Regions from separate parts of the Citrobacter werkmanii genome, predicted to be linked through region 1. Evidence: predicted binding sites of a transcription regulator. Region 1 holds the regulator's gene; the other holds the start of a gene.

Region 1 (7,935 bases):
CTGTTGCGCAAAACCTATGAAATCCAGCCTGACGAACCGTTTTTATTCCACGCAGCCGCAGGTGGCGTCGGTCTGATCGCTTGTCAGTGGGCGAAAGCGTTGGGAGCGAAACTGATTGGCACCGTCGGCAATGCGCAAAAAGCGCAAATTGCGCAGCAGGCCGGCGCGTGGCAGGTAATTAACTATCGTGAAGAAAGCATTGTTGAGCGGGTAAAAGAGATCACCGGCGGTAAAAAAGTGCGGGTGGTGTATGACTCGGTGGGGAAAGATACCTGGGAGGCGTCTCTCGATTGTCTGCAGCGCCGCGGACTGATGGTCAGTTTTGGCAACGCGTCCGGACCCGTGACTGGTGTAAATTTAGGGATTCTTAATCAGAAAGGTTCGCTGTACGTGACCCGCCCTTCGCTCCAGGGTTACATCACCAACCACCATGAATTAACCGAAGCCAGCAATGAGCTGTTCTCGCTGATTGCCAGCGGGGTGATCAAAGTGGATGTCGCACCTGGTCAGACATTTGCGCTACACGACGCGCAACGGGCCCATGAAGTGCTGGAAAGTCGCGCCACGCAGGGATCGAGTCTGCTGATCCCGTAAAGAATTAGGGCTTCCCGCAGGAAGCCCTTTCTTTTTTTTAGTTCGGCTGTATGTAGGGTACAGCTCGATGAATTCGTTAACCAGGCAATAGTGACAGATTTGATAATCAATTCCTATTTGGTTCTAAAGGCAATGTTTCAGGTTGTGACGGACCACTCAATACCTTAGTAAAATCGGCGGTTATTGCGCTGATACTGTGGGACTTTTGGCGCTTTTATCGCCTTGATCACCCACACCACGGCAACGGCCAGTAACAGCCAGGGCAACAGTTTAATCATCAAGGCAAATAGCCCGCCCAAAAACATGACGACGGTGGCTACCACCAGCGCGGCCAGCACCCCCAGCAACGAGACGCCGGTGACCATCAGCATGATAAAAAATCCAATCACAAAAAGTAGTTCCAGCATGACTCTCTCCCGAAATAAAATACTCTCCATTCCTTTACAAGAAACATGCCAAAGTTAATCTACTGATTTATAAAACAAAACACCCTGTGACAACGCACAGGGTGTGGTGAAATTAACTAACTTTTAGTGAGAAACTAACGCTTATCAGCCACCAGCTTCAAAGCATGTTCCAGGACGTTAATATCGGCTCCGGCTTTATGCGCGTTCTCACTCAGGTAACGACGCCACTGACGTGCGCCGGGGATTCCCTGAAACAGTCCCAGCATATGGCGCGTCACATGCCCCAGATAAGTGCCCTGACTCAGTTCACGCTCAATATATGGGTACATGGCACGCACAACGGCGACCGGATCGGCATCATGAGTAGCGGCAGCAAAAATTTCGCGGTCGACCGACGCCAGAATTCCGGGATTTTGATAGGCTTCACGCCCCACCATCACGCCATCCATATGTTGCAGATGCTTTTTCGCTTCTTCCAGCGATTTAATACCGCCGTTGATCGACATCGTCAGATGCGGGAAATCACGCTTTAACTGATAAACACGGTCATAATCCAGCGGTGGGATCTCGCGGTTTTCCTTCGGGCTTAACCCGGACAGCCAGGCCTTGCGGGCGTGAATGATGAACATCTCGCATTCGCCGTTGCCAGATACCGTGTTGATGAAATCGCACAGGAATTCGTAGCTGTCTTGATCATCAATGCCGATTCGGGTCTTCACCGTCACCGGAATCGACACCACATCGCGCATCGCCTTGACGCAATCGGCGACCAGTTGCGCATTCCCCATCAGACAGGCGCCAAACATGCCATTCTGTACGCGGTCGGAAGGACAACCCACGTTGAGGTTAATTTCGTCATAGCCCCGCTGTTCAGCGAGCTTCGCACACTGCGCCAGCGCAGCCGGATCGCTCCCGCCCAGTTGCAACGCGACCGGATGTTCTTCTTCGCTATACGCCAGATAATCGCCTTTACCATGAATGATCGCGCCGGTAGTCACCATCTCCGTATACAGCAGCGTCTGGCGGGACAGTAAGCGCAAAAAGTAGCGGCAATGTCTGTCCGTCCAGTCGAGCATCGGCGCGATAGAAAAACGATGAGCGGGAAAAGCGGTAGACTGAGATTCAGGCAGCATGGCGAATATTCAAGCATCCGGTTAAAAAAGGGGCGCTACTATAGCATAGACCGATGCGATAGTGCGCCCCATCATCGTGGCTCGCACAGCATATTCTCACAGAGCGTTATTTGCGCCCCGGCTTGCCGTCATGTGGGCCAAAAAACTGCGGCGGATGGTCAACCCAGCGATCCTCGCGCGTGGCGGCATAGACCGGGTTAAGCGGGTAATAAATGCGATTATATTTTTTGTTTGCCTCACCCACGACCAGCAAGCGCACCTCTTCACTGGTGTTATTGATAAAGGTGTGGCATACCCCGGTTCCTGCCGGAAAACCGACGCTGTCGCCAGGTTCGAGCTTCCATAAATAGCCGTTAATCCAGGCTTCCGGATAACCTTCCAGCACATAGATAAACTCTTCTTCATCGCTTTCGGCATGAGGATAAGATGTGCGACGCCCCGGCGGCAGGCGTTCATGATGAATACCTAGTCTTCCTAACCCCAGTTTACGGGCAAGCGGCGCGCCAATAGCAAAAAGTTCATTGCTGTCGGGGTAGGTGGAGTCATCAGCCCCCTCCACCTCTCGCCAGTGGCGAATACAGTCGGGTCTTTTCATGTGGATTCTCCAGAATACGATGCGTCAGGTATAGCACACGGCGGCGGATCTCGGCGTTTTAAGCAGAACATGATAAAGTAAGGGATTAACCTTTCACACAAATCGAGGCGCCAAATGGACAAAACCACCACGCAGGAGTTATTGGCTCAAGCTGAAAAACTCTGTGCGCAACGCAACGTGCGGCTAACGCCACAGCGCCTCGAAGTGCTGCGCCTGATGAGCCTGCAGGAAGGCGCTATTAGCGCTTATGACCTGCTCGACCTGCTACGGGAAACCGAGCCGCAGGCCAAGCCACCGACCGTTTATCGTGCGCTCGATTTTCTGCTGGAACAAGGTTTTGTACATAAAGTGGAATCGACCAACAGCTACGTGCTGTGTCACCTGTTCGATCAACCGACCCACAGTTCTGCGATGTTTATTTGCGATCGCTGTGGCGTGGTAAAAGAAGAGTGTGCGGAAGGTGTGGAAGACATCATGCATATGCTGGCGGCAAAAATGGGTTTTGCTCTGCGGCATAACGTGATTGAAGCTCACGGGCTGTGCCCGGCATGCGTGGAGGTTGAAGCCTGTCGCCATCCAGGCGAATGTCAGCATGACCACTCAATTCTGGTGAAAAAGAAAGTCGGTCGCTAAGCCAGAGAGCGTACATCCTTGTACTCTCAGGAGGGGACTAATTACCAGCGGTAATCATTGCGGGTTTCCCAGTCAGTGACTTCTTTCTCCGCCTGATCTTTTGCATAACCGTAACGCTCCTGGACTTTACCGACCAGTTGGTCACGTTTGCCTTCAATGACCGTCATATCATCGTCGGTCAGTTTGCCCCATTGCTCTTTCACTTTACCTTTGAACTGTTTCCAGTTGCCGCCGACTTCGTCTTTATTCATCATCAAATCCTCATCGTTAGGTTGTGAATAGCCAGAGTATCTCGTCCAACTCCGCTATCTTTTCTGCTGGACGTGAGAATAAGTGTAGTCACTGATTCGGCATTCGATTCACTATTCAGAATTTTTAACCGTCAGGCTTCAACAAACCACGTCCCGTTGCGCCAGTGACGCCTCCAGATAAAGGCCAGTGAAAGCCCGCGCAGGGCGAGAAACACGGTGAGTGCCAGCCACAAACCGTGGTTACCCAGCAGCGGTAAAGCCAGTAACGTTAATGCGAATCCCACGGCGGCAACGGCCATGCTGTTGCGCATTTCTGCAGCCCGTGTTGCGCCAATAAACATACCGTCCAGCAAATAACACCAGACGCCAACCAGCGGCAAAATCACCTGCCAGATAAGATAGCGATCGGCCAGCAGTTGAATCTGCGGGAGCGAGGTTAGCAACGCTATAATGTGCTCGCCAAACAGGGCATAAACCAGCGAAAACAGAATCGCCACAAGACCGGACTGTCGACAGGCTGCGCGCCAGACATCCAGTAACTGGCTGCCATCCCGTGCGCCATAGGCCTGACCAGAATGCGCTTCAACGGCGTAGGCAAACCCGTCCAGCGCGTAGGCGGTAAAGGTCAGCAGGGTCATCAGAACGGCATTTACCGCAATGATATCGCTCCCCAGGCGCGCGCCCAGCACCGTAATGGCACCAAAACAGAGCTGCAGCAACAGCGAGCGCAGCATAATGTCACGGTTAAGCGCCAGTAAGCGGCGGAAATTGCCACGCCAGGCCTGTTTCAACATTGCCAGCGAAATTCCGCGCATATGCAGGACTTTGCGTACCATTAACAGACCGATCAGCAAGGTGGCATATTCGGCGGTGACCGTCGCCAGCGCCGCGCCCTGCACGTTCATATGCAGGCCCATCACCAGCCATAAGTCGAGCACAATATTGAGAACATTACCGACAATCAGCAGGATAACCGGCGCCCGCGCATACTGAACGCCAAGCAGCCAGCCGAGCAGCACCAGATTCGCCAGAGACGCGGGTGCGCTTAACCAACGGATTTCCAGGAAACGTCGGGCCTGCTCCAGTACCGCTTCACTTCCCCCGACAATATGCAGAGCCAGATCGATAATCGGCGTACGAAACAGTGCGATAAGCAGCCCCGCCCCCAGCGCCAGCATTAGCGGTTGCACCAGCGCACGCGCCAGTGCCTGCGGATCTTTCGCGCCAAATGCCTGGGCGGTAAGACCTGTGGTGCTCATACGTAAAAAAAGCAGCAGCATAAAGAGAAAACTGGTCGCGGTGGCGCCAACGGCAACGCCGCCAAGATAGACCGGACTATCCAGATGACCAATGACCGCGGTATCGACCAATCCCAGCAAGGGAACGGTGATATTGGAGAAGATCATCGGTAAGGCAAGACGCCAGAGTGCTTTGTCGGAGGAGGTAAAGAAAGGCATGAAATGGAGCCTGAAAAGAAGTTAGAGGTACTGGAAGATGTTGCCCTGGCCCGGTAAGCGCAGCGCCACCGGGCGAGTTGCCGGATGGCGACGCAAACGTCTTATCCGGCCTACAGGGACTCAACAGAGTATTACAGCCATTCCCCGTTACGAATGACGCCTACCGCCAGCCCTTCAATAGTGAAGTTTTGCTCGCGCAGGTCGACCACAATGGGTTTGAATTCGCTGTTTTCTGGCAGGAGTTCAACCTTGTTGCCCTGTTTTTTCAGGCGCTTCACCGTCACTTCGTCGTCAATGCGTGCGACAACAACCTGACCGTTACGCACATCCTGTGTTTTATGCACGGCCAGCAAATCACCGTCCATAATCCCGATGTCTTTCATCGACATACCGCTGACGCGCAGCAGAAAATCGGCGTTCGGTTTGAACAGTGAAGGATCGACCTGATAATGGCCTTCGATGTGTTGCTGCGCCAGAAGTGGCTCACCTGCCGCAACGCGACCGACAAGCGGTAAACCTTCTTCTTCTTCCTGCAACAGACGAATACCACGCGATGCGCCGGATACAATTTCCAGCACGCCTTTACGCGCCAGCGCTTTCAGATGTTCTTCAGCAGCGTTTGGGGAACGGAACCCCAAACGCTGCGCGATCTCCGCACGCGTCGGTGGCATACCTGTCTGGCTAATGTGATCTCTAATAAGATCAAACACCTCTTGCTGCCTGGCCGTTAACGCTTTCATTCCGCCCCCTGGGTGTATATACAGTTATGCTGTGAGTATATACAGCTAAAGGTGATTTTGGAACCGCAAACTGCGCAAAAAAACAGGAGAATGATGAAGTTGTGGAATCTTTATCGCAAATGCGACCACAACAGGATGCCCCAGGTGATCAAGGCGACAAAAATCGACAGCAATACCGCCGCCGACCCCATGTCTTTCGCACGACCAGACAGTTCGTGGTACTCGGAACCGATACGATCAACCACCGCCTCAATCGCACTATTGAGGATTTCAACGATCATCACCAGCATCACGGAACCAATCAGCAACACGCGCGTAATGGCGTCGACGTCCAGCCAGCAGGCGATGGCAACGCCTAGCAGAACGGCAACGCTTTCCTGACGAAATGCCGCCTCATTAATCCATGCGGCGCGAAAACCTTTCCAGGAATAGCCTGCAGCTTTGATAATTCGGGTGAATCCAGTGGTATTATTGGCCATCAAAAAGAACCTTTTTACATTATTAGCGTCAATGTCATTGTAACGTTACCCCGTTTGTTTCAGGGTGTGGCAAAGCAGCGCGAAGTATGACCGGATACACCAGAAATTCACTAAACTTTCTGATATCCTTGCAGCGCATTTGCATTATTAACCAGAGGCTTTACATCGTTTATGTCCGGCTGGCCACGAATTTACTACAAATTACTGAATTTACCATTAAGCGTACTGGTAAAAAGCAAGTCTATTCCGGCGGAACCCGCACCGGAATTGGGGCTCGATACTTCTCGCCCCATTATGTACGTCCTACCGTACAACTCCAAAGCAGACTTGCTGACGCTGCGCGCCCAATGTCTGGCGCACGATCTCCCGGATCCCCTGGAACCGCTGGAGATAGACGGAACTCTACTGCCGCGCTACGTGTTTATTCACGGCGGCCCACGTGTCTTCACCTATTACACGCCAAAAGAAGAGTCTATTAAGCTGTTCCATAACTACCTCGACTTGCATCGCAGCAATCCAGACCTGGATGTGCAGATGGTGCCGGTTTCGGTAATGTTTGGCCGTGCGCCTGGACGTGAAAAAGGCGAGGTCAACCCGCCGCTGCGTATGCTGAACGGCGTACAAAAATTCTTTGCTGTGTCCTGGCTGGGTCGCGACAGCTTTGTCCGCTTCTCCCCGTCGGTTTCCCTGCGTCGCATGGCGGATGAACACGGTACAGATAAAATTATCGCCCAGAAGCTGGCGCGCGTAGCGCGTATGCACTTTGCTCGCCAGCGCCTGGCCGCAGTCGGTCCGCGCCTCCCTGCCCGTCAGGATCTGTTTAACAAGCTGTTGGCCTCAAAAGCTATCGCGCGCGCGGTAGAAGATGAAGCGCGCAGTAAAAAAATCTCCCACGAAAAAGCGCAGCAAAATGCGATAGCGCTGATGGAAGAGATTGCCGCCAACTTCTCCTACGAGATGATCCGTCTGACAGACCGTATTCTGGGCTTTACCTGGAACCGTCTGTATCAGGGGATTAACGTTCATAATGCAGAGCGTGTACGCCAGTTGGCGCACGATGGCCACGAAATCGTCTATGTTCCGTGCCACCGCAGCCATATGGACTATATGCTGCTGTCGTACGTGCTGTATCATCAGGGTCTGGTTCCGCCGCACATCGCGGCAGGCATCAACCTGAATTTCTGGCCAGCAGGTCCGATCTTCCGCCGCCTGGGCGCGTTCTTTATTCGTCGTACCTTCAAGGGCAACAAGCTTTATTCCACCGTTTTCCGCGAATACCTGGGCGAGTTGTTCAGCCGCGGCTACTCGGTTGAGTACTTTGTCGAAGGCGGTCGTTCACGTACTGGTCGTTTGCTCGACCCGAAAACCGGCACGCTGTCGATGACCATTCAGGCGATGCTGCGCGGCGGTACGCGTCCGATTACCCTCGTACCGATCTACATCGGCTACGAGCACGTCATGGAAGTGGGCACGTATGCGAAAGAACTGCGGGGCGCGACGAAAGAGAAAGAGAGCCTGCCGCAAATGCTGCGTGGCTTAAGCAAGCTGCGTAATCTGGGTCAGGGTTACGTTAACTTTGGCGAGCCGATGCCGTTGATGACTTACCTCAACCAGCACGTGCCGGAGTGGCGTGAATCTATCGATCC
Region 2 (7,935 bases), 1.3 Mb from region 1:
AGATAGCGGCGCACAATTCTCATCGCCGGAGAATCAGGTGCTACGTTAAGGATTTTTGCCATCTTCTTAGGCACGCCAACTGCCGTAATCGTCTGGTGAACTTCATGACTTTTAATACCGTAGTGCGTTTCGATCAGATCGCTAATTAACGAGTGCGGATCATCGCGGATGTACGTGCGCAGCTTGGCGTAGTCCTTGCTGGCGTAACTGTCGGTCCAGCAAATTGGCGCGTCCGGGTTTTGCGCATCTTCACGGGTACTGGCAATGTGCAGCCATCGGGAACCTGGCGGGCAGCCAATCAACTGGGACAACTCTATGTCCGCCACAATCTCATCGATTTTCTTGATGACGCGCAGATTGTTCCTGGCCAGCAGTAGCAGATCCTCAAGATGCGATAGCGGATGATTGACGCTGTTAGCCTTAGGTTCGCAAACGCGGGTGCCTGCGCCTTTACGCCGTGAAATCAAACCTTGCTCTGTTAATTCCCTTAGCGCCTCACGCATGGTGTGGCGGCTGACCTGCCATGTTTCGCACAGTTCCATTTCCGTAGGAAACAGCGAGCCGGGGGCAAAGGTTCCCACCGAAATTTGCTGTGCCAGTTCACGTGCTATTCGCTTGTACAGAGATTCTTTCATCGCAGTTTCATCAAAAAATTAGTGATCTTTATCACGAAAATTTGTACGGACTATTCCCTACATTTCTTATGAATACTATAAATGTCCGTACATTTAAATGTACGGACATTTGATAATGTCTGGACATTGTGGCGGCGTTTGAATATCCAACAAACCGCCGTAAACAAGCATCTTATCATTATCAGATTTTCCAGGGGGATTTATGGCTTCGAATGTACTTGATTCTGTTCTGTTCAGGGATTCTTTCGGCACACCGGCGATGCGCGCGGTGTTTGACGATCGCGAGCTGGTGCGCAAATACGTGGAAGTGGAAGTTGCGTTGGCTAAGGCTCAAGCGCGCTGTGGCGTAATACCTGAGGCGGCGGCGCAGGAAATTGCCGAGAAATGTAATGCCGACACGCTCGATTTTGATTTATTGCGCCATGAAACCGAAATAGTGGGGTATCCGATCCTACCGCTGGTGCACCAGATTTCTAAACAGGCTGGCGAGTCCGGCGGCTATGTGCACTGGGGGGCAACCACTCAGGACATTATGGACACCGCGGTAGTCCTACAAATTCGTGATGCGTTCACGTTAATTGAGACCGATATAAACAAACTTCGTGCGACGCTCGCAGACCTCGCACGTCGCTACCGTGATACGCCAATGGCCGGGAGAACCCACTTACAACAGGCTTTGCCCGTGACCTTCGGTTATAAAGCGGCCATCTGGCTGGATATGTTTGAACGCCACGCGGAACGTCTTACCCAGGCGCGTCCTCGTGTTCTGGTCGGCGAATTTGCGGGTGCAGCTGGTACGCTGGCATCGCTGGGGGATAAAGGGCTGGCGGTACAAAAAGCGATGATGGAAGAGCTTGGACTGAATGTTCCAACGTCCACCTGGCACGTCGCGCGTGATGGTTTTGCCGAAGCGGTTAACTTGTTAGCGGTGATTACTGGTTCGCTGGGTAAGATTGCCTACGACGTAATGTTGCTGGCAGCCAATGAGTTTGGCGAGCTGTATGAGCCGTTTGTTAAAGGGCGTGGCGCCAGCAGTACCATGCCGCAGAAACGCAACCCGATCTCCAGCGAACTGATGCTGGCCTGTGCTAAAGGCGTGCGTCAGCAAGCGGGACTGATGCTGGATGCGATGGTGCAGGACCTGGAACGGGCGACCGGGCCGTGGCATGCGGAATGGATTGCTATCCCGGAAAGTTTCGTCCTCAGCGCAGGGGCGTTGCATCAGGCCAATTTTATGCTGGCGGGGCTGATAGTCGATGAAGCGGCGATGAAACGTAACCTCGGTATGACCAACGGCCTGATTGTGGCTGAGGCGGTCATGATGGGACTGGCGCCATACATCGGTCGTCAGGATGCGCATGATGTTGTGTACGACGCCTGCCGTATCGTCAACGAACAGGGGGGACGACTGGCTGATGTGCTGAATGCGATGCCATCTGTTGCAGAACGACTGGATCCGCAGTTGATTGAGAAACTGACCGACCCGGCAAACTACCTGGGAATGGCACCCGCGATGGTCGATCAGGTGCTGGCCAAATATATGTCGCAGAAATGAAGGTTCTCGGGCTAACGGAATAAGGATATTTTTATGTCAACGAATTCTGTCGCGGGAAAATCCATTCTGGCGTTCCTGATACCGCTGGCGATTGGGGGGATAATTTGGTTTTATCCCGTACCTGATGGTCTGACGCCTCAGGCCTGGCATATGTTTGCTATTTTTGCCGCGACCATTGCCGCCATTCTTACCCAACCGCTCCCTTCGGGGGCGGTAATGTTGATTGCGCTTTGTGTGGTGATTTTTACCAAGACCTTGCCAGAGGCGAAAGCGCTGTCAGGGTTTGCGTCCGGTACAGTATGGCTCATCTTCTGCGCCTATGTTCTTTCTCTGGGGTTTGTCACCTCAGGGCTCGGGAAACGTATCGCGTATAAAATGTTATCGCTATTTGGCGGCAGTAGCCTGGGTATCGCCTATTCGCTGGGGGTATCTGATCTGATTATGGCTCCGGCAATGCCGTCAGTGACAGCCCGTTCCGGAGGGATTATTTTCCCTATCACTCGTTCAATCAATGACGTATTAGGTTCGGCTCCGGGAGTAACCGGCAAGCGTATTGGTGATTTCTTAACCATGGTGTGCTTTCAGTTTACGCCCATTACCGGGGCGATATTCCTCACCGGGATGGCGGCAAATCCGCTGGTGGCGAGTCTGGCTAAATCCTCATTAGGCGTCGAGATAACCTGGGGCGGGTGGTTTGTTTCCGCTGTTGTTCCTGCGATGGTCTGTTTCTGTTTGATGCCGCTTCTGGTCTATAAGTTGCTGGATCCTGAGCTTAAACGTACGCCAGAGGCAAAAGCGATGGGTAAGCAGGCGCTCGGTGAACTCGGTGCGATGAGCAGTAACGAGAAAAAGGTCGCGTTTGGCTTTGTGTTGGCATTGGTCGGCTGGGGCACCAGCTTAATCACGGGATTATCGGCAACCTCGGTCGGACTGGGATTGGCCGCTTATCTTTTCGCCTCTGGCGCAGTCAGTTGGAAAAGCCTGCTCAATGACCATGCAGCGTGGGACACGGTAATCTGGTTTAGCGTCATTATTAGCCTGGCGACCGGTCTTGCCGATCTGGGCTTTATTAAATGGATGACGATAAAACTGGGCAGCGGTATTCAGGGATTTGGCGCGATAGAGTCCTTTGTTTTGCTGGGGATCCTGTATATTTATGTCCACTATCTCTTTGCCACGGCGACCGGCCATGTCGCTGCGCTGTATGCCCCTTTTGCGGCCACGGCGATCGCTGCTGGCGCACCGCCGATGATGGTGGCGATCTGCTTTGGTATCTTCAGTAATCTGATGTGGGGCAATACGGAATACGGTGGTGGACCTGGCCCCATCTATTTTGCCCAGGGCTATTTTGAACGCCCGCGCTTTTACAAAATCAACCTCTGTGTGGTGACGGCAAATGTCATTATCATTTTTGCCGTGGGTATGCTGTGGTGGAAGTTACTGGGATATTATTAGCCGACGCGTTTATTCGGCCTGCAATGTACCTGACTGTAGGCCGAATAGGGTGTAAGCCGCCTTCCGGCAATTTAAGTCCGCGCTGCGAAGCGCTTTCCAGAATGGGGGAAAAAGGTACATCCAGCGCCTGAAATGTGCCACAATAGTGGCTGTTTATACAGTATTTCAGGTTTTCTCATGGCACTTACGGCTGCGCTGAAAGCGCAAATTGCCGCCTGGTACAAGGCGCTTCAGGAACAGATCCCCGACTTTATCCCCCGCGCACCGCAGCGGCAGATGATTGCTGACGTTGCGAAAACGCTCTCCGGGGAAGAAGGGCGGCATCTGGCGATTGAAGCGCCGACTGGGGTGGGGAAAACCCTGTCCTATTTAATTCCGGGAATCGCCATTGCCCGGGAAGAACAAAAAACGCTGGTGGTGAGTACCGCCAACGTCGCCTTGCAGGATCAGATCTACAGCAAAGATCTGCCGTTACTGCGCAAAATTATTCCTGACCTGCGTTTTACCGCCGCGTTCGGTCGTGGGCGCTATGTCTGCCCGCGTAACTTAGCGGCGCTTGCCAGTACCGAACCTAATCAGCAGGATCTGCTGGCTTTTCTCGACGATGACCTGACGCCAAATAACCAGGAAGAGCAAAAGCGCTGCGCCAGGCTGAAAGGCGACCTCGACACCTATAAATGGGACGGGCTGCGCGATCACACGGATATCGCTATTGATGACGGACTTTGGCAACGCCTGAGCACCGATAAGGCCAGCTGTCTGAATCGTAATTGTCACTATTATCGTGAATGTCCTTTTTTTGTCGCCCGCCGTGAGATTCAGGAAGCCGAAGTGGTGGTTGCCAACCATGCGCTGGTGATGGCCGCCATGGAAAGTGAAGCTGTTTTGCCGGAGCCGAAAAACCTGCTGCTGGTGCTTGATGAAGGACACCACTTGCCGGACGTTGCGCGCGATGCGCTGGAGATGAGTGCGGAAATCAGCGCCCCCTGGTATCGACTGCAGTTGGATCTGTTTTGTAAGTTAGTGGCTACCTGCCTTGAGCAGTTTCGCCCCAAAACCACGCCGCCGTTGGCAAATGCTGAGCGTCTGAACGGCCACTGCGAAGAACTGTATGAACTGATTTCTTCACTTAACAATATTCTTAATCTGTATATGCCTGCCACCCAGGAAGCAGAACACCGTTTTGCGATGGGTGAACTGCCAGCGGAAGTAATGGAGATATGTCAGCGCCTGGCGAAGCTCACAGAAATGCTGCGCGGTCTGGCTGAACTGTTCCTCAACGATCTCAGCGAAAAAACCGGCACTCACGATATTGTGCGTCTGCATCGGGTTATTTTGCAGATGAACCGGGCGCTGGGTATGTTCGAAGCGCAAAGCAAGCTGTGGCGGCTGGCCTCGCTGGCGCAGTCGTCAGGCGCTCCGGTGAGTAAATGGGCGACGCGTGAAGTGCGTGACGGGCAGATCCACGTCTGGTTCCACTGCGTGGGGATCCGCGTGAGCGATCAACTGGAAAGACTGCTGTGGCGCAGCGTACCACATATTATCGTTACCTCCGCCACGCTGCGCTCGCTCAACAGCTTTTCGCGTCTACAGGAGATGAGCGGCCTCAAAGAAAAGGCCGGTGACCGCTTCGTCGCGCTGGATTCTCCGTTTAATCATGTTGAGCAAGGCAAAATTGTTATTCCTCAGATGCGCTACGAACCGTTGATAGAGAACGAAGAGCAGCATATTGCGGAAATGGCTGCCTATTTCCGCGAACAGCTGGAAAGCAAAAAGCATCAGGGCATGCTGGTGCTGTTTGCCAGCGGTCGGGCGATGCAGCGTTTTCTTGAGCACGTCGCCGATCTACGTCTGCTGTTGCTGGTCCAGGGCGATCAGCCGCGCTATCGTCTGGTGGAGCTACACCGCAAACGGGTACAAAACGGTGAGCGTAGCGTGCTGGTGGGTCTGCAATCTTTTGCCGAAGGTCTGGATTTGAAAGGCGACCTGCTGACGCAGGTGCATATTCATAAAATCGCCTTTCCGCCAATCGACAGCCCGGTAGTGATCACCGAGGGTGAGTGGCTGAAAAGCCTGAATCGTTATCCTTTCGAAGTACAGAGTTTACCGGCCGCATCGTTTAATTTAATCCAGCAGGTCGGGCGACTCATCCGTAGCCACGGCTGCTGGGGGGAAGTCGTTATTTATGACAAGCGTTTATTGACCAAAAACTACGGCAAGCGTTTACTGAATGCGTTACCCATATTTCCGATAGAGCAACCTGCTGTGCCAGACGTTATAGTAAAACCAAAAGAAAAAGCGAAACCCACGCGCCGCCGCAGGCGTTAACGATGTGAGCAACAGCAAGGAGTTATCGATGGATTACCGCAAAATCATCAAAGAGATTGGGCGAGGGAAAAATCACGCGCGTGACCTGGATAAGGATACTGCTCGCGGACTGTACACCCATATGCTGAACGGCGATGTACCAGAGCTTGAGATGGGCGGCGTACTGATTGCGTTACGTATTAAAGGCGAGGGTGAAGCGGAGATGCTGGGCTTTTACGAAGCGATGCAGAATCATACTATTCGCTTGACGCCGCCGGTTGCTAAACCCATGCCCATTGTTATTCCCAGCTATAATGGCGCACGCAAGCAGGCGAATCTGACTCCGTTGCTGGCAATTTTACTGCACAAGCTGGGCTTCCCGGTAGTGGTGCACGGCGTCAGTGAAGATCCAACCCGCGTGCTGACAGAAACCATTTTCGAACTGATGGGCATTACGCCAACGCGGCATGCGGGGCAGGCGCAGGCAAAACTCGATGGTCATGAGCCGGTGTTTATCCCGGTGAGCGCGCTGTGCCCTCCGCTGGAGAAACAACTGGCGATGCGCTGGAGAATGGGCGTGCGTAACAGCGCGCATACGCTGGCTAAACTCGCCACGCCGTTTGCTGAAGATGCCGCGCTGCGTCTTGCCAGCGTGTCGCATCCGGAATATGTATCGCGCGTGGCGAAATTCTTTAGCGACATCGGTGGCCGTGGCTTGTTGATGCACGGTACAGAAGGCGAGGTGTATGCCAACCCGCAGCGCTGTCCGCAGATAAGCCTGATCGATTCATCCGGTGTGCGAGTGTTGCAGGAGCGTCAGAGTGAGATGCCCGACGAGCCGGTACCGCTGCCAGTGGCAAAAGATCCGGAAACTACCGCGCGCTGGATTGAACGTTGTCTGGCCGGTAGCGAGCCTGTTCCGGCCTCGTTGAAAATTCAGATGGCCTGCTGCCTGGTCGCAACCGGCGAATCTTCCTCGCTGGCTGAAGGCCTTGCTCGCGTCGGGCAAAGCTTCTAATTTTCTTGTTCCCCCCGACAGGTCATTTACCAGGCCTGTCGGTTCATCCTTTGCATCAACGTGAAATTTCTGCACGTTTATTGATCTCCTGACTGCCGTGGCGCAGCATAGTTTGTTGAAAAATAAGAAACACAACAAACACGCGACACAACAGGAGATAACAATGAACAGTGGACATCGCTTCCATGTGCCAACGCTGCACGCCTTTATTCAGGCCGTTTTTCACCAGATGGGGAGTAACGAGCAGGAAGCGCGGCTGGTGGCCGATCATCTGATTGCCTCTAACCTCGCCGGGCACGACTCCCACGGCATCGGCATGATCCCAAGCTATATTCGCTCCTTCTCGCAGGGACATCTGCAGATCAACCGTCATGCCAAAGTGGTTAAAGATGCGGGGGCGGTGATTACGCTTGATGGCGATTGCGCATTTGGTCAGGTGGCGGCGCACGAGGCAATGACGCTTGGGATTGAAAAAGCGCGCCAGTACGGTATCGCCGCCGTGGCGTTACACAATTCGCACCATATCGGACGCATTGGTTACTGGGCGGAACAATGTGCGGCGGCAGGTTTTGTCTCGGTACACTTTGTGAATGTGGTGGGCATCCCGATGGTCGCGCCGTTCCACGGCCGCGATAGCCGTTTTGGCACCAACCCTTTCTGCGTCGTTTTTCCGCGTAAAGATACTTTCCCGTTGTTGTTGGACTATGCAACCAGCGCCATCGCTTTTGGCAAAACCCGCGTGGCATGGCATAAGGGGGAACCGGTGGCTCCGGGATGTCTGATTGATGCCGAAGGAGCGCCGACCACCGATCCTGCTGTGATGCAGGTCTCTCCGCTGGGGGCGTTGCTGACCTTCGCTCAACACAAGGGTTATGCGTTGGCGGCGATGTGCGAAATTATGGGCGGCGCGCTTTCTGGTGGTAAAACCACACATGAGGAGAGCCTGCAGACCAGTGCGGACGCCA

Evidence for each region. The regulator LexA, encoded in region 1, represses DNA repair genes until DNA is damaged. The targets are predictions, from matches to a motif close to TNCTGTATGTACATACAGNA.
Region 2: a site for LexA is predicted at 3,789-3,808, ahead of dinG (ATP-dependent DNA helicase DinG). Genes of this name have one in related genera too.

What each region holds. Positions count from the first base shown of each region.
Region 1 covers NZ_CP044101.1:538,705-546,639, reverse strand. Annotated here, with positions in the region: gene FOB24_RS03305 (quinone oxidoreductase) at 1-594, shown strand, start outside; gene pspG (envelope stress response protein PspG) at 759-1,001, opposite strand; gene dusA (tRNA dihydrouridine(20/20a) synthase DusA) at 1,136-2,134, opposite strand; gene FOB24_RS03290 (cupin domain-containing protein) at 2,241-2,729, opposite strand; gene zur (zinc uptake transcriptional repressor Zur) at 2,844-3,362, shown strand; gene FOB24_RS03280 (CsbD family protein) at 3,404-3,613, opposite strand; gene dinF (MATE family efflux transporter DinF) at 3,745-5,070, opposite strand; gene lexA (transcriptional repressor LexA) at 5,202-5,810, opposite strand; gene FOB24_RS03265 (diacylglycerol kinase) at 5,921-6,289, opposite strand; gene plsB (glycerol-3-phosphate 1-O-acyltransferase PlsB) at 6,461-7,935, shown strand, end outside.
Region 2 covers NZ_CP044101.1:1,877,892-1,885,826, forward strand. Annotated here, with positions in the region: gene FOB24_RS09525 (GntR family transcriptional regulator) at 1-635, opposite strand, end outside; gene FOB24_RS09530 (class-II fumarase/aspartase family protein) at 838-2,190, shown strand; gene FOB24_RS09535 (DASS family sodium-coupled anion symporter) at 2,224-3,645, shown strand; gene dinG (ATP-dependent DNA helicase DinG) at 3,823-5,973, shown strand; gene ybiB (DNA-binding protein YbiB) at 6,002-6,970, shown strand; gene FOB24_RS09550 (malate/lactate/ureidoglycolate dehydrogenase) at 7,134-7,935, shown strand, end outside.